Regions from separate parts of the Pseudoalteromonas sp. T1lg65 genome, predicted to be linked through region 2. Evidence: predicted binding sites of a transcription regulator. Region 2 holds the regulator's gene; the other holds the start of a gene.

The links. The regulator NrdR, encoded in region 2, represses ribonucleotide reductase genes. The targets are predictions, from matches to a motif close to AAACACNANATNTNGTGTTT.
Region 1: a site for NrdR is predicted at 3,597-3,616, ahead of nrdA (class 1a ribonucleoside-diphosphate reductase subunit alpha). Genes of this name have one in related genera too.

Annotation. Positions count from the first base shown of each region.
Region 1 covers NZ_CP196837.1:1,832,383-1,840,200, forward strand. The annotation lists gene yfaE (class I ribonucleotide reductase maintenance protein YfaE) at 1-58, opposite strand, end outside; gene nrdB (class Ia ribonucleoside-diphosphate reductase subunit beta) at 58-1,188, opposite strand; gene nrdA (class 1a ribonucleoside-diphosphate reductase subunit alpha) at 1,242-3,527, opposite strand; gene ACSLBF_RS07855 (HAD family hydrolase) at 3,885-4,532, opposite strand; gene ubiG (bifunctional 2-polyprenyl-6-hydroxyphenol methylase/3-demethylubiquinol 3-O-methyltransferase UbiG) at 4,529-5,239, opposite strand; gene gyrA (DNA gyrase subunit A) at 5,436-7,818, shown strand, end outside.
Region 2 covers NZ_CP196837.1:2,938,832-2,946,649, reverse strand. The annotation lists gene thrC (threonine synthase) at 1-1,061, shown strand, start outside; gene glyA (serine hydroxymethyltransferase) at 1,320-2,576, shown strand; gene nrdR (transcriptional regulator NrdR) at 2,733-3,182, shown strand; gene ribD (bifunctional diaminohydroxyphosphoribosylaminopyrimidine deaminase/5-amino-6-(5-phosphoribosylamino)uracil reductase RibD) at 3,212-4,291, shown strand; gene ACSLBF_RS12950 (riboflavin synthase) at 4,293-4,949, shown strand; gene ribBA (bifunctional 3,4-dihydroxy-2-butanone-4-phosphate synthase/GTP cyclohydrolase II) at 4,982-6,094, shown strand; gene ribH (6,7-dimethyl-8-ribityllumazine synthase) at 6,259-6,723, shown strand; gene nusB (transcription antitermination factor NusB) at 6,735-7,145, shown strand; gene thiL (thiamine-phosphate kinase) at 7,189-7,818, shown strand, end outside.

The DNA of each region.
Region 1 (7,818 bases), 1.1 Mb from region 2:
GATTTAGGGGCTCCGTGATATTTTCGATAGTGATGGTAAAATTTGGCTTCTCAGCCATTACAAATCAAAGTCGCCAAAGTCTGAAGCATCTACCTCTGAATCAATTTGTCCAACAAGGTAAGAACTGATTTCAGCTTCTTGAGGCGCAACTTGTACGTTGTCTGAAACCAACCAAGCATTAATCCAAGGAATCGGGTTAGACTTAGTTTCAAACTGGGTAGGTAAGCCGATAGCGGACATACGAATGTTAGTTATATATTCAACATATTGACAAAGAATGTCTTTGTTCAATCCTATCATCGAACCATCTTTAAATAGGTATTCAGCCCATTCTTTTTCTTGTTGTGCAGCCTCAACAAACATCTTAATAGCTTCTTCGCGACATTGTGCAGCTACAATGGCCATTTCCGGGTCATCTTTGCCTTCTTGCATAATGTTTAGCATATGCTGTGTACCGGATAGGTGCAGGGCTTCATCGCGCGCAATGAGCTTGATGATCTTGGCATTACCCTCCATGAGCTCGCGTTCAGCAAAAGCAAATGAACAAGCAAAGCTGACATAAAAACGAATAGCTTCAAGAATATTCACTGACATCACACATAGGTAAAGCAGTTTTTTGAGCTCGAACAAGCTAACGTTGTAGGTTTCACCGTTAATTTCGTGTTTACCTTCACCTAACTTATTGTACAGGTTAACTTTTTCAATTAGCTCATCGTAGTACTTGGTTACCGCATCTGCTCGTTCGACAATTCTATCGTTACCCACGATATCATCAAAAATGAGCTCTGGGTTTTGCGTCACATTACGAATAATATGTGTGTATGAACGGCTGTGAATAGTTTCACTGAACGCCCAAGTTTCTATCCACGTTTCAAGCTCAGGAATAGACACGATCGGAAGTAACGCCACGTTTGGCGATCGACCTTGAACACTATCAAGCAGTGTCTGGTACTTAAGATTACTTAAGAATATGTGCTTTTCATGTTCTGGAAGCGCTTGGAAGTCTAAGCGGTCCTTGCTGACATCAACTTCTTCTGGCCGCCAAAAAAACGAGAGTTGCTTTTCTATAAGCTTTTCGAAAATGGGATACTTTTGTTGATCGAAGCGAGATACATTAACAGACTGACCGAAAAACATCGGCTCTTGTAGTTGATTATTGTGGTTTCTGCTAAACGTAGAATATGCCATAACTGTGTTACTCAATACCTAAAAAAGCGGGTGGTTTCACCCGCGTAATAAAACTAGATTTTACAAGCGCCGCCTTCACATCCATCATCTTCGGCTTGAGGTTTAAGCTCATCTTGCGCATCAGCTGCACCGTCGCGTGTATTGTGATAATAGAGCGTTTTAACGCCTAACTTATATGCCGTTAGTAAGTCTTTAAGTAACAACTTCATTGGCACTTTACCGCCTTCAAATTTAGTCGGATCGTAGTTTGTATTTGCAGAAATAGTCTGGTCGACAAACTTTTGCATAATACCAACTAGCGTCAGGTATCCGTCATTTGATGGAATGTCCCAAAGTAACTCATAGGCATCTTTTAGTCTTTCATATTCAGGCACAACTTGCTTAAGGATACCATCCTTACTTGCTTTAACACTGATATGACCACGCGGTGGTTCAATGCCATTAGTTGCATTTGAAATTTGTGATGACGTTTCAGAAGGCATTAAGGCAGATAGCGTTGAGTTACGCATACCATGTTGCTTGATACTTTCTCTTAACCCATCCCAATCAAGATGTAACGGTTCTTCGCAGACCTTATCCAAATCACGCTTGTAAGTATCAATTGGCATAATACCTTGAGAGTAAGTTGTCTCATTGAACTTAGGACATGCACCGCGTTCTTTCGCTAGCTGGTTAGAAGCTTTCATTAGGTAGTATTGGATAGCTTCAAACGTTTTATGAGTTAAGCCATTAGCACTGCCATCTGAATACTTAACTCCGTTTTTAGCAAGATAGTAAGCGAAATTAATCACACCAATACCCAAGGTTCTACGACCCATAGTTGCATTGAATGCAGCGGGTACAGGATAATCTTGATAATCTAATAGGTTATCAAGCGCACGTACGGCGAGTTCCGCAAGTTCTTCCAGTTCATCTAATGAGTTGATCGCACCCAAGTTGAAAGCCGATAGCGTACAAAGTGCGATTTCACCTTCCTCGTCGTTTACATTATTAAGTGGCTTAGTCGGTAGTGCAATTTCCAAGCATAGATTTGATTGACGAATTGGAGCCACTTTTGAGTCAAATGGACTGTGCGTATTACAGTGGTCAACGTTTTGTAGATAAATACGACCTGTGCTTGCACGTTCCTGAGCAAACATTGAGAACAACTCAATCGCCTTTATACGTTTTTTACGAATAGACTCATCTTGTTCGTACTTAGCATACAATTCCTCGAACTTTTCTTGATCTTCGAAAAACGCATCATAAAGACCCGGAACATCTGACGGACTGAATAGGGTGATATATTCGTCTTTGATTAGACGGCTATACATTGTTTTGTTGAATTGCACACCGTAATCCAAATGGCGAACACGGTTCTCTTCAACACCACGGTTGTTTTTAAGAACCAGTAGGTTCTCTACTTCAAGGTGCCATAAAGGGTAAAACAAGGTTGCTGCACCACCTCTAACACCACCTTGAGAGCAGCTTTTAACCGCTGTTTGGAAATGCTTATAAAAGGGAATACAACCTGTGTGATAGGCTTCGCCGTTACGAATTGGACTGCCTAAAGCACGGATCCTACCGGCATTAATACCAATACCAGCGCGCTGACTTACGTATTTAACAATAGCCGACGATGTCGCGTTGATTGAATCAAGGCTGTCAGCACATTCAATAAGAACACACGAACTAAATTGTCGAGTAGGGGTACGTACACCAGCCATAATCGGCGTTGGCAAAGAAATTTTAAACAGTGAAACAGCATCGTAAAAACGTTTGATGTAATCTAACCGTGTCTCTTTGGGGTAGTTTGCGAATAAACTTGCCGCTACCAACATATATAGGAACTGAGCGCTTTCATAAATCTCGCCGGTAACACGGTTTTGAACTAAATACTTGCCTTCAAGTTGTTTAACTGCGGCATAGCTAAAGTTCATGTCTCTACCATGGTCAAGATAGTCGTTAAGCTCGTTTAGTTCTTCTTTGCTGTAATCGCTAAGTAGGTGCTGATCGTACCGTTTGCCTTCAACAAGTTTTACAACATGGTCGTATAGATGTGGTGGTTCAAATTCTCCGTATGCTTTTTTACGAAGGTGGAATACGGCTAGGCGAGCTGCCAAATACTGATAGTCTGGCGTGTCTTTAGAAATCAGATCCGCGGCCGCTTTGATGATTGTTTCATGGATATCCTCTGTACGAATACCATCGTAAAACTGGATATGAGATTTCAGCTCTACTTGAGATACTGAAACATTCTCAAGTCCTTCCGCTGCCCATGTAATTACACGGTGGATTTTATCCAGATCTAACGGCTCTTTACGGCCGTTTCTTTTGCATACAGATAACTTTTGGTTCATATAATTGTGCCTGTATTCCTTAGGAATGCGCATCAAGATATCGCACGGTTAAAAAAATGATTAGCAAACCACCACTATATATGGGGCCCTTTTGGCTTGGGATCACAAGATAGTGGGGTTAGTACAAATTTGCAAGAGAGCAAATCAGTCAGAATTGTGGATAAGTTTGGGATAATTTAAATATGTGAGCATCTACTCACCTTTCAGTATCCACTTAAATACACTCGACGAAAAATCAACTTAAACCATGAGATTTTTCGCAAAATTAAAAAAAATATCTGACTGATTTTTTTCTACACAAATCTGTGTCTATTATAGCAAAAGCACAAGATATAGTAGTGCTATTAAAAAATAATACTATATATGCGAAATTAGTGACATTGGGTTAGTAAGATACAGATCCGCTTGCCATGAGATAGCTTGCTGTTTTGAAGGAATAAATCCCCACATGGCAGCTGCACTTGTCATCTTTGCTGATTTTGCAGCAATGATATCGCGCTCTGCATCGCCAACATAAATACAGGCTTCAGGAGCAACCTCAAGTTGTTGAGCACAAAGCAGCAAAGGTTCAGGGTGTGGTTTAGCAACACTTAACGTGTCGCCACATACTACCACCTCAATATCTCTCAGGGCGGAGATACGTTTTAATAACGGCAAAGTTAGAAACGCTGGCTTGTTGGTCATTATGGCGTATTTGATTTTTCTATCTCGTAAGGATGACAGCATTTCTTCTACGAGTTCGAATACGTGCGAATGTACTGATAAATTCTGCTCGTAATAATTGAGCACTTGTTGCCGCAAGCTATCTTTATCAAACTCAGCCAACCTTGAACCAAAGCCAACGTCCAGTAATGCTGCAACACCATTTGATATGGCACTACTGTATGCTGCTTTGGATACAACGGGTAAACCATGATTAGATAGTACGTAGTTTAACGCAGCACCTAAATCATCACTGGTGTCGAGCAATGTACCATCTAAATCAAATAAAACAGCTTCAATCATGTTAGTTTCTCAAAGTGCAAAATGTAGTTAACAGAAACGTCTTTAGATAAGTTGAAGGTTTTGCCAAACGGATCGTAATTGATGCCAGCAGAGGCCCTAACTTTGAGATCGTATTTTTCAGCCCAATTGATAAGAGTAGAAGGTCGAATAAATTTGCTATGATCGTGAGTGCCGTCCGGCACCATTTTTAGCACTTTTTCCGCCGCTACGATTGCTAGCATGTAGCTTTTTACTGTTTTATTTAAAGTCGAAAAGAATACATGCCCGCCTGGTTTAACCAGTTTGGCGACCGATTGTATAATCGACTCAGGTTCAGGAACGTGTTCAAGCATTTCCATACAAGTAACAACATCAAAGGCTTGAGGGTGTTGCATCGCAAATTCTTCTGCAGGTATTTTTAGGTAGTTCACTGTCACACCACTTTCTAATGCATGTAGTTTTGCAACATTCAATGGCTCTTGTCCCATATCAATACCAGTGGCGTCGGCGCCAAGTTTAGCCATGCTCTCTGTTAAAATGCCACCACCACAGCCAACATCTAAGACTTTTTTAGAGAATAATCCTTGCGATTTATCATTGATAAAGTCTAGGCGTAACGGATTAATGTCATGTAACGGTTTAAATTCACCTTCTCTGTCCCACCAACGCTCTGCTATTTCCTCAAACTTAGCAATTTCGCTTGGGTCTACATTTTGATGTTCGGTCATAAAAAACTTCCTCGTTGAATTGAGCGCATTATAAAGGCCATTGCTAAAAAATAGCACCTGTAAAACAGTAAAAAGTGTGATAGCATGCTCGGTGAAATTAATAATAAACAAGCCCCAGCTTAAAGCTTGAGCACACAGCTTTTTTAATTGCTAGTGTGACATAAAAGGGGAAGACACTGAAGGAAAGTGAAGTCATATGTCTGATCTCGCCAATGAAATCCTACCGGTTAATATCGAAGATGAATTAAAAAATTCATACCTTGATTATGCAATGAGTGTAATCGTAGGTCGTGCATTACCAGATGTACGCGATGGTCTTAAACCTGTTCACAGACGCGTACTTTTCGCGATGAATGAGTTAAGAAACGACTGGAATAAACCTTACAAGAAATCAGCGCGTGTTGTTGGTGACGTAATCGGTAAATATCACCCACATGGTGATAGTGCTGTATACGATACTATTGTACGTATGGCGCAACCTTTCTCACTGCGGTACATGCTAGTTGATGGCCAAGGTAACTTTGGTTCTGTTGATGGTGATTCAGCAGCTGCAATGCGTTACACCGAAGTACGGATGGCGAAAATAGCCCATGAGCTACTAGCTGATTTAGAAAAAGAAACCGTTGACTATGTGCCTAACTACGATGGCACCGAACAAATTCCAGACGTATTACCTACTAAAGTACCAAGTTTGTTGGTAAATGGTTCATCGGGTATTGCTGTTGGTATGGCGACAAATATTCCGCCGCATAACTTAACTGAAGTAATTAACGGCTGTTTGGCAGTAATTCAAAACCCTGACATTACCATCGAAGAACTGATCGACTACATACCAGGCCCTGATTTCCCCACGGCTGCTATTATCAGTGGTAAAAAGGGAATTGAACAGGCTTACAAAACCGGTCGTGGTAAAATCTATATCCGTGCCAAAGCTGATGTTGAAGTGGACGAAAAAACTGGTAGAGAGACCATTATCGTTCATGAAATTCCGTACCAAGTTAACAAAGCTCGCTTAATTGAAAAAATAGCAGAGCTGGTTAAAGAGAAAAAAGTTGAAGGTATTAGCGCATTACGTGACGAGTCAGATAAAGACGGGATGCGGATTGTTATTGAAATTAAGCGTGGTGAAGTAGGTGAGGTTGTATTGAACAACCTATATGCTCAAACACAGCTGCAAACCGTGTTTGGTATGAACATGGTGGCATTAGATAACAATCAGCCTAAGTGCTTCAACTTAAAAGAAATGCTTGATGCGTTCATTATTCACCGTCGTGAAGTAGTGACACGTAGAACCGTATTTGATCTTCGCAAAGCTCGTGACCGAGCACATACACTCGAAGGCCTTGCGATCGCGCTGGCAAATATTGACCCGATTATTGAACTTATTCGTAAATCTCCAACCCCAGCTGAAGCAAAAGTTGCGCTAACATCTCGCTCATGGGATTTGGGTAACGTCAAAACAATGCTTGAGCGTACCGGTGAAGAAAACGTTGCTCGCCCTGATTGGTTGGCTGAAGGGCTAGGTATTCGTGACGGTCAGTATTATCTTTCTGAGCAGCAAGCACAGGCTATTCTAGACTTGAGATTGCACAAGTTAACTGGTCTAGAACACGAAAAGATCCTTGGCGAATATAAAGAGTTACTCGAGTTAATCGCAGAGCTGCTATACATTCTTGAACATCCAGAACGTTTAATGGAAGTTATCCGTGATGAACTGGTTGAGATTAAAGAAACGTATGGCGATGAGCGTCGTACTGAAATCACTGCGGCAGCACATGATATCAGCTTAGAAGATTTGATTAACGAAGAAGATGTCGTTGTGACGCTTTCTCATGAAGGTTACGTTAAGTACCAGCCTCTGTCTGATTATGAAGCTCAGCGTCGTGGTGGTAAGGGACGTTCAGCTACAAAAATGAAGGACGAAGATTTCATTGAGCGGCTACTCGTTGCCAACACACATGATACTATCCTTTGTTTCTCGACCTCTGGGCGTTTGTATTGGCTGAAAGTGTACCAGCTACCACTAGCATCACGAGCAGCTCGTGGCAAACCAATCGTAAATCTGCTACCGCTTGAAGCAGATGAACGCATTACGACAATTTTGCCAGTACGTGAATATGAAGAAGACAAGTTTATCGTTATGGCAACAGCTAGTGGTATCGTGAAGAAAACTCCACTAACAGCATACAGTCGTCAACGAGCAAGCGGTATCATCGCGATTAACTTGAATGATGGTGATAGCTTAATCGGTGCTAACATCACCAACGGTGAGAACGATATCATGTTGTTCACTGAACACGGAAAAGTGGTTCGTTTTAATGAAAAACAACGCGACTCTGAAACTGGTGAAGTTAAACGTGATCCAGAAACTGGTGAAGAACTTCTAGCATTGCGCCCAATGGGCCGTACAGCGACAGGTGTACGTGGTATTAAGATGCCAGACGATGTGAAAGTGGTATCGTTGATTGTTCCTCAAGGTGACGGAGCTATCCTAACAGTTACGGAAAACGGCTATGGTAAGCGAACGCCGTTGGATGAATATCCAGCTAAGAGCCGTGCGACTCAAGGTGTTGTATCAA
Region 2 (7,818 bases):
AGCGTGCTTTTAATTTCCCGGCAAAATTGGTGGCTGTTGATGACACTCACTACTGTCTTGAGCTGTTTCATGGTCCCACTTTAGCATTCAAAGACTTTGGTGGGCGATTTATGGCGGAATGTATCAGTCTGTTTAATCAAGGCGAACGGGTAACAATTCTTACTGCCACAAGTGGTGATACCGGTGCCGCTGTTGCACATGCGTTTTACAATAAACCCAATGTTGATGTGGTTATTCTCTATCCAGAGGGCAAAATATCATTGGCTCAACAGAAGCTGTTTACAACGCTTGGCGGTAACATTCACTGTTACGCGGTGAAAGGTAGTTTTGATGATTGTCAGGCAATGGTTAAATCGGCGTTTCTAGACGATGAACTAAAACAAACGCTCGGCTTGAATTCAGCTAACTCAATTAACATCAGTAGGCTGGTAGCTCAAGTGTGTTACTACTTTGAAGCAGTCGCTCAGTTACCCAAAGAGAAGCGTGGCAAAGTCCATGTTTCAGTGCCTAGCGGTAATTTTGGTAATGTTTGTGCGGCGATGATAGCAGCGGCGCTGGGGTTACCGGTTGCTAAACTGAGTGCGACGACCAACCAAAATGATACCGTACCACGTTATCTCGATTCTGGTGAGTGGGCACCAAACGCCACGCTTGAATCACTTTCCAATGCCATGGATGTGAGTAAACCTAATAACTGGCCACGTGTCGAAACCATGCTTGAGCGAGGTGATTTTAATAAACATGACTTTTATTCACGTTCAGTCGATGAGGATGTCACTCAGTCTGTGATGAAGCAGCTTCATGAGCAAGGGTACTTGGCTGAACCTCACACCGCGATAGCTTATCAAGGTTTAGTGCAAGATATGGATGCAGATGCCTGTGGCGTTTTTCTCGCTACAGCTCACCCAGCTAAGTTTAAAGAGTCAGTGGAAGCTGTTTTAAATCATCAGCTTGATATGCCAAAAGTGTTGACTGATGCGCTGTTAAAGCCCTGCCTTGCCGAGCCATTACAGGCCGACTACGAGTCATTAAAACAGGCTGTGATGAATAAAATAAGTTAATGTTGGTTAACCCTTGAAGTGAGGATGTTTTGTGCTTCAGGGGTTCACTTATTTGCTCTATATTATCATTTCAAATATAACCTTCTTGGTTACATAATAAATTTTAATGTTTAAATAAAAAAATATCATCGCGATAGGGGTGTGAAATAATTTCAATCCCTGCTTAAATATGCCCATGCTGATTTCGTCGTCAATTGGTTGCTTTTTGCTCCGCTAAATCGATGACAAAAACTATTTTACGTTTACCTAGGAGAAACCATGTTAGAACGTAACATGAACATCGCAGACTTTGATCCAGAACTATTTGCAGCTATTTCAGCTGAAACGGCTCGTCAAGAAGAACATATCGAACTTATCGCTTCAGAAAACTACTGTAGCCCGCGAGTGCTAGAAGCGCAGGGATCACAGCTGACGAACAAATACGCAGAAGGTTATCCAGGTAAGCGTTATTACGGTGGTTGTGAACACGTTGATGTGGTTGAGCAACTAGCTATTGACCGCGCATGCGAACTATTTGGTTGTGATTACGCTAACGTTCAACCACATGCTGGTTCACAGGCGAATGCTGCGGTATTCCAAGCACTACTTCAACCACATGACACTGTTCTGGGCATGAGCCTAGCGCACGGCGGTCACTTAACGCACGGTTCGCACGTAAATTTCTCTGGTAAAACGTACAATGCAATTCAGTACGGCTTAAATGAAGAAACGGGTGAAATTGACTACGCACAAGTCGAAGCATTAGCGCTTGAGCATAAGCCAAAAATGATCATCGGTGGTTTTTCTGCTTATTCTGGTATCGTTGATTGGGAAAAATTCCGTGAAATCGCTGACAAAGTAGGTGCTTACCTTCTTGTTGATATGGCGCACGTTGCAGGTTTGGTTGCCGCTGGTATTTATCCAAGTCCGGTTCCTCACGCACACGTTGTGACTACAACAACACACAAAACACTGGCTGGTCCTCGCGGTGGTTTAATCATTTCAAACTGTGGTGACGAAGACATCTACAAGAAGTTAAACAGCGCAGTATTCCCTGGCGGCCAAGGTGGCCCTTTGTGTCATGTCATTGCAGCAAAGGCTGTGGCATTCAAAGAAGCGCTACAAGACGACTTTAAATCTTATCAACAGCAAGTGGTTAAAAATGCCCAAGCGATGGTTGCAGTGCTTCAAGAGCGTGGCTACAAAGTGGTTTCTGGTAAAACGGATAACCACCTATTTTTGCTAGATTTGATCGACAAAGACATCACTGGTAAAGATGCTGATGCTGCACTAGGTAGAGCAAACATCACCGTAAATAAAAACTCTGTGCCTAACGATCCGCGTTCACCGTTCGTTACTTCAGGTCTTCGTATTGGTTCACCAGCGATCACACGTCGTGGTTTTAAAGAAGCTGAGTCAAAAGAACTGGCGGGTTGGATCTGTGACGTACTAGACAATATCACTGATGAGTCAGTGCAAGCACAGGTGAAAGAAAAAGTTAAAGCGATTTGTGCTAAATTCCCTGTTTACGCATAAATTCGCTCACATCTGACGCGTTTTTTGTTATGATTAAGGCCGCAAATAAGCGGCCTTTTTTGTTGTTAATGCAATGAGGTTGCTAGATTTAGCCGGGCTAAACTTAAGACTTTTACTTTAAGCAATAAAAGTTAGCCAAACATAACGAGAACACCTATGCATTGCCCATTCTGTACAGCAAAGGAAACCAAAGTGATAGATTCACGTTTGGTGGCTTCCGGTTTTCAGGTTCGCCGTCGTCGCGAATGTATTCTTTGTCATGAGCGCTTTACCACGTTTGAAGGTGCTGAGCTGGTTATGCCTCGCGTAATCAAACAAGATGGTACCCGTGAGCCTTTCAATGAAGACAAATTACGTAACGGCATGCAGCGAGCGTTGGAAAAACGGCCAGTTAGTACAGAACAAATTGAAGACGTAATCCTGCGCATTAAATCTCAGATCCGTGGCACGGGAGAGCGAGAAGTATCCAGTGACCTCATCGGTGAGTGCATTATGGAAGCGCTTAAAAAGCTCGATAAAGTTGCTTACGTTCGTTTCGCCTCGGTGTATCGGTCATTCGAAGACATTAGAGAATTTGGAGAAGAAATCGCGAGGTTAGGAGATTGACTACGTTCTCTGAGGATGACCGTCGATTTATGCGTCGTGCTATCACCTTGGCTGAACGCGGACAATTCACCACAACGCCTAACCCAAATGTGGGCTGCGTGATTGTCAAAGATGGCGAAGTCGTCGGTGAAGGTGCCCACATGAGAGCTGGCGAAGGTCATGCAGAAGTGCATGCACTTAATGCCGCTGGAGACAAAGCAAAAGGCGCAACAGCCTATGTCACTTTGGAGCCTTGTAGCCATTATGGTCGTACACCACCGTGCGCTGAAGGATTAATTAAAGCCGGCGTCAGTCGAGTGATTGCAGCTATGGTGGATCCCAATCCTCAAGTTTCTGGACGAGGCTTGGCAATGTTAAATGCCGCAGGTATAAAAACCGCTTCAGGGTTATTTGAGCAATCAGCACGTGCACTTAACAAAGGCTTTTTCAAGCGCATGGAACATGGCTTACCCTTTGTAACCTGTAAACTCGCCGCTTCCATTGACGGTAAAACGGCGCTCAGTAATGGTCAAAGTAAGTGGATAACTTCACCACAAGCGCGTGCCGATGTGCATTTAGAAAGAGCCAAAAGCTGTGCCATTTTGACCGGTGCCGATACGATACTTGTAGACAACGCTATGCTCAATGTCAGACTGTGCGAGGCGCAGCTAGCTGGTTATCCGCAACCGGAAGTGAGACAGCCAACACGGGTGATTATTGACTCACAAAACCGTTTAACGCCAGAACTGGCCGTGTTCAAAATTGACTCACCAGTTATTATTTTCAGAAAAAGCATTGATAATAAGCAACAATGGCCGCATTTCGTAAAGCAAATTGAAGTGCCATGCTGCGGCGACAAACTCGATTTGCTTGCTGTACTAAAGACGTTAGCGTCATTGCAATTTAATCAAGTGTGGTTAGAAGCTGGCGCAACTTTGTGCGGTGCTATGCATGAGCAAAACTTACTCGACGAATATGTGTTATATTTTGCCCCGAAATTGATAGGTACAGGTAAATCCTTGTTCAATACGCTTGAGCTTGAAGATATGTCACAAGTCTCGGAGCTGGAATTTGCAAACATAAGCCAAGTCGGACCCGATATTAAAATTGTCGCGAGGAAAAAGAATTAATATGTTTACTGGTATTATCGAAGCGACCGGCGTATTGAAAGAATTAACGCTAAAAGGTGGAGATCTCGCACTGAGAGTGCAGAGCCATAATTTAGATATGAGCGATGTTCAACTAGGCGACAGTATCGCGACCAATGGCGTATGTTTGACCGTAGTGGCTAAACACAGTGATGGTTTCAGTGCCGACGTATCTAACGAGACGTTGGGGTTAACGCGGTTTAGTCAGTATCAAAAAGGCCAAAAGGTAAATTTAGAAAAAGCCTTACAAGCCACTTCTCGACTGGGTGGACATTTGGTATCTGGACACGTTGATGGCATTGCTGAGATTGTGTCAAGCAATAGCAATGGTCGAGCAACTGAATATTGGTTGCAAGCGCCAGAGAACTTAATGAAATATATTCCGTATAAAGGATCGGTCGCTATTGATGGAATTAGCTTGACGGTTAATGCGGTCGAGAAAAACCGTTTTAAACTCACCATTGTTCCTCACACCGCACAAGAAACAACCATTGCGGACTTTAAAGTAGGAACTAAGGTCAATCTGGAAGTAGATCAAATCTCGCGCTACCTTGAAAGATTAATTCAAGGTCAATCGAGCGCTGCCAGCGAATCCACTCTCACAACCGGTTTATTGGCTAAAGCTGGCTTTATTAAATAATTAGTCATAGACAAAGTAAAAATGGGAAAGCTATGAATTTAAATAGTGCTGAGGAAATTATCGCGGACATTAAAGCCGGTAAAATGGTGATTTTAATGGACGATGAGGACAGAGAAAATGAAGGCGATTTAATCATCGCCGCAGAGCATATTACACCTGAAGCCATCAACTTTATGGCGACCTATGGTCGAGGCCTGATTTGCTTAACCATGACCCAAGAACGTTGTGAGCAATTAAATTTACCGCTGATGGTAAAAAGCAACGGTGCGCAATTCTCTACCAACTTTACTTTGTCTATTGAAGCTGCAAAAGGGGTAACCACGGGTATCTCAGCGGCAGATAGAGCGCGCACAGTGCAAGCTGCTGTTGCTAAAGGTGCTGTGCCAGGAGACATCGTTCAGCCGGGTCATATTTTCCCAATCATGGCTAAACCGGGTGGCGTATTAACCCGTGCTGGGCATACCGAAGCAGGATGTGACCTAGCACGTTTAGCTGGTCTGGAGCCATCGTCTGTGATTGTTGAAATCCTTAACCCTGACGGCACTATGGCACGACGTCCTCAGCTTGAAGTGTTTGCAAAAGAACACGGCATTAAAATCGGCACCATTGCGGATCTGATCGAATATCGTAACCTAAACGAAACTACGATAGAAAAAGTGGCTGAGTGTAGCTTGCCCACGGAGTATGGCGAGTTTAATTTAGTAACCTATAAAGACACAATCGATAATCAGCTTCACTACGCGTTGGTTAAAGGTGAAGTTAAACCGGAAGAAGCACAGCTGGTTAGGGTTCACTTACAAAGCACTTTCAATGATATCTTGTTGTCAGACCGAAGTGCTGATAGAAGTTGGACGCTACATAGTGCGATGAAACACATTGCAGAAAACGACGGTGTACTCATCATCTTAGGCAAGCAAGAAAAAACCGAAGATCTTGAAATGCTCGTTAAAGCCTTTGCTTCAGAAGATGCAGGTGAAAAGGTCAACTATAGAAAGTTCCAAGGAACATCAAGAACCGTTGGTGTCGGCTCGCAGATTCTGGCTGATTTAGGCGTATCAAAAATGCGCTTGATGAGCTTACCGAAAAAGTACCATGCACTTTCTGGATTTCATCTAGAAGTGGTTGAATACGTAGAACCGCAATAAAGTAATCACTCATCCGCAACGGCATCTTGTACGCTGATTTTACCCATAAAGAATACGGTGAAACAGATGCCTTTGCTGGTATTAATGCAGTAGGCGATTTGCTTTAAACTATGCTATTATGCGCGTCAATTTGGCAATTGCTCATATAGATTTAGGAATATCTAATGAAAATAATCGAAGGTAATAAATACGCTCCTGGCAAAAAATTTGCCATTGTCATTTCTCGTTTTAATGATTTCATTGGTAGCAGCTTATTAGAAGGTGCTGTGGATGAGCTAAAACGTACCGGTGGCGTTAAAGATGAAGACATCACCGTAGTATACGTACCTGGAGCAGTAGAGTTACCACTAGCAGCGAAGCGCGTAGCCATGAAAAAAGAGCATGACGCTATCATCGCACTAGGTGTGATTATTCGTGGTGGAACGCCGCACTTTGATTTAGTGGCGAATGAGTCAAACAAAGGCTTAGCAAGCGTTTCTCTAGATTATGATATTCCAGTTGCATTCGGTGTACTAACCACAGAAAGCATTGAGCAAGCCATTGAACGTGCGGGCACCAAAATGGGCAACAAGGGCGGCGAAGCTGCACTTGGTGCACTAGAAATGGTGAACGTGCTAGAGCAAATTTAAGAGGAATCTAAGTGAAACCAGCAGCTAGACGCAAAGCACGTGTACTTGCTTTACAAGCCATCTATTCTTGGCAGTTAAGCGGCAATCCTATTGCCGATATCGAACAACAAATGTTGATCGAAAACGATGTTACTAAAGTAGACGTTGAATACTTTAAAGACTTAGCACGTGGCGTAGTGGTGAACCAAAAGCAACTTGACGAGTTGATCAAACCGCATTTAGCTCGTCCTTTTGATGAGCTTGATATGGTTGAGCGCGCAGTTCTTCGTGTTAGTGCATACGAATTGAAATTCCGCGAAGATGTACCATACAAAGTTGCTATCAATGAAGGTATTGAATTAGCGAAAATATTTGGTGCTGAAGAAAGCCACAAGTTCGTTAATGGTGTACTTGATAAAGCCGTTAAGTTTATTCGCAAGTAAATTTGACAGCTAGGAGAGCCGGCCTTGGCCGGCTTTTTTGTGTATGAAAGAATTTGAGTTAATCAATAGCTATTTCAAGGGCCGTGGTATTCAGCGTCGTGACGTTGACCTCGGTATCGGTGATGATTGCGCATTGATTTCTGTGCCAGCAGATAGACAATTAGTGGTCACAACAGACACGCTGGTTGCGGGTGTGCATTTTTTTCATGATGTTCCGCCTAGGGCTTTAGGGCATCGCTGCGTTGCTGTTAATTTGAGCGACCTAGCGGCAATGGGGGCAGAACCTGCTTGGCTATCAGTAGCACTTACATTACCAAAAGCGGATACCACCTGGCTGGAGGAATTTACCGCAGGAATGCACGAAATTGCCGAGTACTATAACGTACAAATTGTTGGTGGAGATACAACTCAAGGACCACTCAGTATTACGTTGTGTGCTAAAGGCACAGTACCGACGGGCAAGGCTATCACCCGCTCAGGAGCAAAGATCGGCGATTGGATCTATGTGACAGGCACGTTAGGTGATGCGGGGCTTGCGATTGAAGCTCGCAAAAAGCAACTATCCGTCGAGCCGCAGCACTTAAAAGCGGCACAACAAAAATTCCATTACCCCACACCGAGAGTTGCAGCAGGGCAAGTGCTCAGAGGGATTGCTTCATCTGCAATGGATATC